2 regions of the Actinoplanes octamycinicus genome follow, and region 2 is predicted to be linked to the other one. Evidence: predicted binding sites of a transcription regulator. Region 2 holds the regulator's gene; the other holds the start of a gene.
What was found. Region 2 encodes HspR, which represses chaperone genes until heat shock. Its sites were predicted from a motif close to TTGAGTNNNNNNNACTCAA; they were not measured.

Region 1: the regulator HspR is predicted to act here: its motif matches at 1,712-1,730, upstream of lon (endopeptidase La).

Annotation. Positions count from the first base shown of each region.
Region 1 covers NZ_JACHNB010000001.1:7,216,127-7,219,536, forward strand. The annotation lists gene lon (endopeptidase La) at 1-1,695, opposite strand, end outside; gene BJY16_RS32365 (response regulator) at 1,974-2,333, shown strand; gene BJY16_RS32370 (RAD55 family ATPase) at 2,330-3,410, shown strand, end outside.
Region 2 covers NZ_JACHNB010000001.1:1,870,614-1,874,023, reverse strand. The annotation lists gene BJY16_RS08400 (cation:proton antiporter) at 1-1,122, shown strand, start outside; gene BJY16_RS08395 (hypothetical protein) at 1,309-1,755, shown strand; gene BJY16_RS08390 (heat shock protein transcriptional repressor HspR) at 1,807-2,250, opposite strand; gene dnaJ (molecular chaperone DnaJ) at 2,271-3,410, opposite strand, start outside.

The DNA of each region.
Region 1 (3,410 bases), 5.3 Mb from region 2:
CAGGTCCTTGAGGTCGGCCGCCTCGACGGTGGCCGGCAGCTCGCCGAGGGCCACCTTGCGGAACGCCTTGGCGAGCAGGCGCTCGAACGACCGTACGCCGGCCTCCCGGGTGTAATTGGCGGCGATCTCGCGCAGGGCGTCGTCGGTGACGGTCACCTCGCCGTCGTTCAGGGCGGCCCGCTCCAGCTGCCGGGGCACCAGGAAGTCGCGGGCGATGGCCACCTTGTCGTTCTCGGTGTACCCGTCGATGGCGATCAGCTCCATCCGGTCGAACAGCGCCTGCGGGATCGTCTCCAGCACGTTCGCGGTGGCGATGAACAGCACGTCGGACAGATCCAGGTCGAGGTCGAGGTAGTGGTCGCGGAAGGTGTGGTTCTGCGCCGGGTCGAGCACCTCGAGCAGCGCCGCCGCCGGGTCGCCGCGGTAGTCGCTGCCCACCTTGTCGACCTCGTCGAGCAGCACGACCGGGTTCATCGAGCCGGACTCGCGGATGGCCCGGACGATCCGGCCGGGCAGCGCCCCGACGTAGGTGCGGCGGTGTCCGCGGATCTCCGCCTCGTCGCGCACGCCACCGAGAGCGACCCGGACGAACTTGCGGCCCAGCGTGCGGGCGACCGACTCGCCGAGTGAGGTCTTGCCGACCCCGGGCGGGCCGGCCAGCAGGATCACCGCGCCGGAGCCCCGGCCGCCGACGGTCGCCAGGCCCCGCTCCTCGCGGCGGGCCCGGATGCCCAGGTATTCGACGATCCGCTCCTTGACCTCGTCGAGGCCGTGGTGGTCGGCGTCGAGCACCGCGCGGGCCGCGGTCAGGTCGGTGGTGTCCGTGGTCCGCACGGTCCACGGCAGATCGAGGACGGTGTCCAGCCAGGTGCGGATCCAGCCGGCCTCCGGGTTCTGGTCGCCGGCCCGTTCCAGCTTGCCGACCTCGGCCAGCGCCGCCTCGCGGACCGCGTCGGGCAGGTCGGCCGCCTCGACCCGGGCCCGGTAGTCGTCGTTGCCGTCCGGCTCGCCCTCGCCGAGTTCCTTGCGGATCGCCTTGAGCTGCTCGCGCAGCAGGTACTCACGGTTGCGCTTCTCGACCGACTCGCGGACGTCCGCCTCGATCGTGTCGTTGACCTCGGACTCGGTCAGGAAGTCCCGGGTCCACTCGATGAGCAGCCGCAGCCGGGCCGTCACGTCGGGGGTCTCGAGCAGTTCGCGCTTGCGGTCGTTGGACAGGTAGGGCGCCCAGCCGGCGGTGTCGGCCAGGTCGCCGGGGTCGTCGATGGCGCTGACCGACTCGATCACCTGCCACGCCTCACGGCGCTGCAGCACGGTGACGACCAGCTGCTTGTACTCGGCGGCCAGCTCGCGGGCCTGCTCGCTGGGCGGGGCCGCCGTGACCGGCTCGGCCTCCACCCAGAGCGCGGCGCCCGGGCCGGTCACGCCGCTGCCGATCCGGGCGCGCACGCCGGTCCGCAGCACGGCGGCCGGCGCTCCGCTCCGCGACTTGCCGACCTGGCGGACGCTGGCCACCACGCCGTGCGAGGCGTAGCGGTCCTCGAGCCGCGGGGCGATGAGAAGTTCCGATCCGGCCGAGGTGCGGGCCGCGTCGACGGCCGCCTGGGCCGCCTCGTCGAGTTCGATCGGGACGACCATGCCCGGAAGCAGAACGATGTCTTCTAGGAACAACACGGGAAGTCGCTTGCTGGTCACCCGGCACCTCCGAAGGTTGAGTCTGTCGTGCTCAACCCCAGCGATCGCGGCTCTCTTCCGGCGTTCACTGTCGGCGAAAATCCAGCACCCCGCGCATCCGCCAGGAGCGCGAATATCGCCTGCTCAGGACCATATTCCTGGCGCCGGCGGGCGATTCGAGCGCTCAACTGTTGAAGTGTCCGCAGCGAACGGCACGAAACTGATCATTCTGCCGACGGGACGCACATATCGGCACTAAAGTCGGGAAACGACGACCCGGGCGCGGAGATGGGAAGCCGGTGGGCACGATCTTGGCGGTCGACGACGAGCCGGACCTGCGCTTCCTCATGCGGCGCATCCTCACCCGGGCCGGCCACCAGGTCGTCGAGGCCGGCAACGGGGCGATCGCCCTGGACGTGCTGCGGAAGACCCGGCCGGACCTGGTGGTGACCGACGTGATGATGCCGGTGATGGACGGCATCGAGCTGATCGACCGGCTGCGCGCCGACCCGGCCACCGCGACCATCCCGATCCTGGCGGTCAGCTCGCACTGGCACCTGGCCGCCGGGGCGGACGCGGCGCTCGGCAAGCCTTACGACCGCGCCGACCTGGTCGCGGCCGCCGAGCGCCTGCTCCGGGAAGGACGTGACCGGCGATGACCTACCTGAGCACCGGCCAGCCCGACCTCGACCTGATCCTCGGCGGCGGCCTGCGGGCGGGCTCGGTCATCGTCATCGCCGGGCCGCCCGGGACCGGCAAGACCATCCTGGCGCAGCAGCTCTGCTTCACCGCCTCCGGCCCGGAACGCAAGGCCGTCTACTACACCACCCTGTCCGAGCCGCACGCCAAGCTCGTCGACCACCTGAACGACTTCACCTTCTTCGATCCGGAGGCCCTCGGCACCCGGGTGGAGTACGTGCATCTCGGCGACCTGCTGCGCGACCACCCCGCCGACAGCATCGAACCGCTGATCGACGAGGTGGTGCGCAAGGCGCTCGACGACGAGCCGGTGCTCCTGGTGATCGACAGCGTCATGGTGCTGCGCGACTTCGTCAGCGACCAGACGCTGCGCACCTCGCTGTACGACATGACCAGCCGGGTCGCGCACAGCGGCGCCGTCCTGCTGCTGATCGGCGAGTACACCGACGAGCTGCAGTCCACCATCGAGTTCACCCTGGCCGACGGCATCGTGCTGCTCTCCCACCAGGTCCGGGAACCGGTCGACCGGCGCGGCCTGCGGGTGGTCAAGATGCGCGGCTCCAGTCCGCTCGGCGGCGCACACACCATGCACATCACCGACGACGGCGTGCGGGTCTACCCGCGCATCGAGTCCTTCCTGCCGACCGACATGCCCGGTCGCGGCGACCGGATCTCGTCCGGCATCCCCGGCCTCGACGAGCTGATGGGCGGCGGCATCCCGGACGCCGACGGGACCGTGGTGCTCGGCCCGACCGGGGTCGGCAAGACCATCGGCTGCCTGGGGTTCCTGGCCGAGGGTCTCGCGCAGGGCCACCGGTGTCTCTACGTCACCTTCCAGGACACCGTCGAGGAGTTGCAGGAGATGGCCGCGCGGTTCGGCTGGGACTTCCGGTCGGCCCGGGAACGCGACCAGCTGATCATCGCCCATGTCCCGGTCGGCGCCCTCGACCTGGACCTGGACGTGCTCGCCTCGATGATCCGGCACAGCCTGAACGACGGGTCGATCCGCCGGGTGGTGATCGACAGTCTCGCCGAGA
Region 2 (3,410 bases):
CTCTCCCCGATCCCGCTCTACCTGCTGGCCGGGCTGTTCTTCGGGCACGGTGGCCTGATCCCGCTGTCGGCCAGCGAGGAGTTCATCGCGATCGGCGCCCAGATCGGGGTGATCCTGCTCCTGGTCATGCTCGGTCTGGAGTACTCGGCCGACGAGCTGGTCGGCAACCTGCGCTCGGCGGCGCCGGCCGGCGTGCTCGACATGCTGCTCAACGCGCTGCCCGGCGCCCTGTTCGCGGTGCTGCTCGGCTGGGATCTGAAGGCGGCACTGGTGCTCGCCGGGATCACCTGGGTGTCCTCCTCCGGGGTGATCGCCAAGGTGCTCGGCGACCTGGGCCGGCTCGGTAACCGGGAGACCCCGGTGATCCTGTCGGTGCTGGTCATCGAGGACCTGGCGATGGCGTTCTACCTGCCGATCGTGACCGCGGTGCTGGCCGGCGTGGGCCTGCTGGGCGGGCTGAGCACGCTCGGCGTCGCGGTGGTCACGGTGATCGCGGTGCTGGTGGTGGCGATCCGCTACGGCGGCACGATCAGCCGGTTCATGTCGGTGAAGGATCCGGAGGCGCTGCTGCTCAGCGTCCTCGGGCTGACCCTGTTCGTGGCCGGGGTGGCCGCCGAGCTGAAGGTCTCCGAGGCGGTCGGCGCGTTCCTGGTCGGCATCGCGCTGTCCGGGCCGGTCGCGCACCACGCCACCGAGATGCTGTCGCCGCTGCGGGACCTGTTCGCGGCGGTGTTCTTCGTCTTCTTCGGGCTCTCCACCGACCCGGCCGACATGCCGCCGGTGCTGCTGCCGGCGCTCGGCCTGGCGGTACTGACCATGCTGACCAAGGTGGCCACCGGATACCTCGCCGCCCGGCGGGCCTGGATCGCGCTGCCCGGCCGGTTGCGGGCCGGGCTGGCGCTCACCCCGCGCGGCGAGTTCTCGGTCGTGATCGCCGGGCTCGCGGTGGCCTCCGGGGTGGAGCCGAAGCTCGCCCCGCTCGCCACCGCGTACGTGTTGATCACCGTCGTCTCCGGGCCGATGCTGGCCCGTCTCCCGGACTACGCCTGGTTCAAGAACCTGGTCCGGCGCCGGATGGCGGCGCGACGTACGACACAGAAACCCCTGCCCAGCGCCGAGTGACCCGGACAACAGCGCTGCCCGCAAAAAGTTACTGTCCAGTATCTGAATGTGAACTCTTGACACTTCCGTTCACTGGTTGATCGCGCTACCGTTGCGCCGCGACAACTCTGTGTATTGGGACGTCCGACACGCGCGACGCACGGTGTGACCCGGATCGCGCTCGGACGGATGAATGAGGCGGCGGCGTTGAGCGTGCGTGAGGCGACTTTCCTGGGGTTCCAGAACCCCGTCGATCCCCGGCCGGGTGAGATCGAGGCGTGGGCCTACCACCCCGAGTCGGTACCGCTGAGCACGATGCCACGGGACTGGGATTTGCTGATCTCCGGTGACGTGCTCGGCCCGACGCTGTTCGAGCTGGCCATGGACCGGCAGTGCCCGGCCAGGCGGTTCGCACAGCACTGCATGTACATCTACGCGGCGGACGGTGTCCGGCAGAACGCGACGAACCAGCGCAAGCGGCGGCTCAAGAAGTGGGTGGAGCGCGCCGAGGAGGTCGGCGACGAGCCGATGCAGATCTGGGCGCACAACACCCGGGTCCTGATGACCCGGCCGGAGCTGTTCGACCACCACGACTGGATGGAGGGCGGCCTGGTGCGCAACCCGCGCCGGCTCGGCCTTTTCAACCGGCGGTAATCGGCAGGTAACTACAAGTAGTGACGGCGGCCCTCATCGGGGCCGCCGTCGCTATCTGTCCGGGGATCGGCGCGGGCGCCACACCACCAGCGCCGTGGAGTGGTTCTCCTGGCGGACCAGGTCACCCCGTCCGGCGTACGGGTTCATCGCCTCCAGCTGGGCGATCCGCGCGTACGCGTCGGCCAGCTGCTGCTCCAGCTCGGCGACCCGCTGCTGCAGGTCACCGGCCATCTGCTCGAGGCCGATGATCCGTTTGATGCCGGCCAGGTTGACGCCGTCCTCCTGGCTCAGCCGCTGCACCTCGCGGAGCAGCGCCACGTCCCGTTCGCTGTACCGCCGGCCGCCGCCACCGGCACGACCGGGCTGCACCAGGCCGAGCCGGTCGTACTGGCGCAGGGTCTGCGGGTGCATCCCGGCCAGCCGGGCGGCCACCGAGATGATCAGGACCTTCGCGTCGGAGGCCTGCTCGACCGAGATGTGGATCTCCTCATACATGTGCCACCTCCGAAGGCTCCCTAGCCGGCCTTGCGCACGCGCGCCTCAAGCCGCTCCCGCCCCGCGGGCGGGGTGAGTTTCGCGAATTTCTCCAGCGCGTCCCGAGCCTCGCCGGTCACGCCGGACGGGATCTGCACGTCGACCGTGACGATCAGATCGCCGGCCTGGCCCTCCTTGCGGACCACGCCCTTGCCCCGGGCGCGCAGCTTGCGGCCGCTCGGCGTGCCGGCCGGCACCCGCAGCGTGACCGGGCTGTCCAGGGTCGGCACCCGCAGGTCGGTACCGAGCACGGCCTCCGCCACACTGATCGGGACGGTCAGCGTGAGGTCGTCCCCGCTGCGCCCGAACAGCTCGTCCGGACGCACCTTGACCTGCACGTACAGGTCGCCGGCCGGACCACCGCGGTCGCCCGGCTCGCCCCGGCCGCTGAGCCGGATCCGCTGCCCGTCGGCGACGCCGGCCGGGAAGCGCACGTTGATCGTCCGGGTCTTGGTGACCCCGCCGGTGCCCCGGCACTCCGGGCACTTCTCGTCGACGATGCTGCCCGAGCCCTGACAGTCCCGGCACGGCTCGGAGAAGCTGAACGAACCCTGGTTGCTGGAGACCAGGCCGGTGCCGTGACATTTCGCGCAGGAACGCGGGGTGGTGCCGGGCTTGGCCCCGGAGCCGTGGCAGGTGTCGCAGGCGCCCGGGGTGCGCAACGTCAGCGGCAGCGTGGTGCCCCGCACGGCCTGCGCGAAGTCCAGCGTCACCTCGGTCTCCACGTCCCGGCCGCGCTGCGGGCCGCGCCGCCCGGCGGGGGTGCCGGCGCCGCCGCCACCCGAGAAGATCGAGCTGAAGATGTCGGAGAAGCCGGTGCCGCCGAACCGGCGGTCCGCCCCGCCACCCGCCGCGCCCGCCCCGGTGAAACCACCGAACAGGTCGGACGGGTCGAACTGGGCGCCGCCACCGGGACGGCCCGCGCCACGGCGGAACGCGCCGGAGCCGAACAGGGAGCGCATCTCGTCGTACTCTTTGCGCTTCTTGTCGTCGGCCAGCACGTCATAGGCCTCGGACGCGGCCTTGAACTTCTCCTCCGCCTCCTTGTTGTCCGGATTGCGGTCCGGGTGCAGGTCGCGGGCGAGTTTCCGGTACGCCTTCTTGATCTCGTCGGTTGAGGC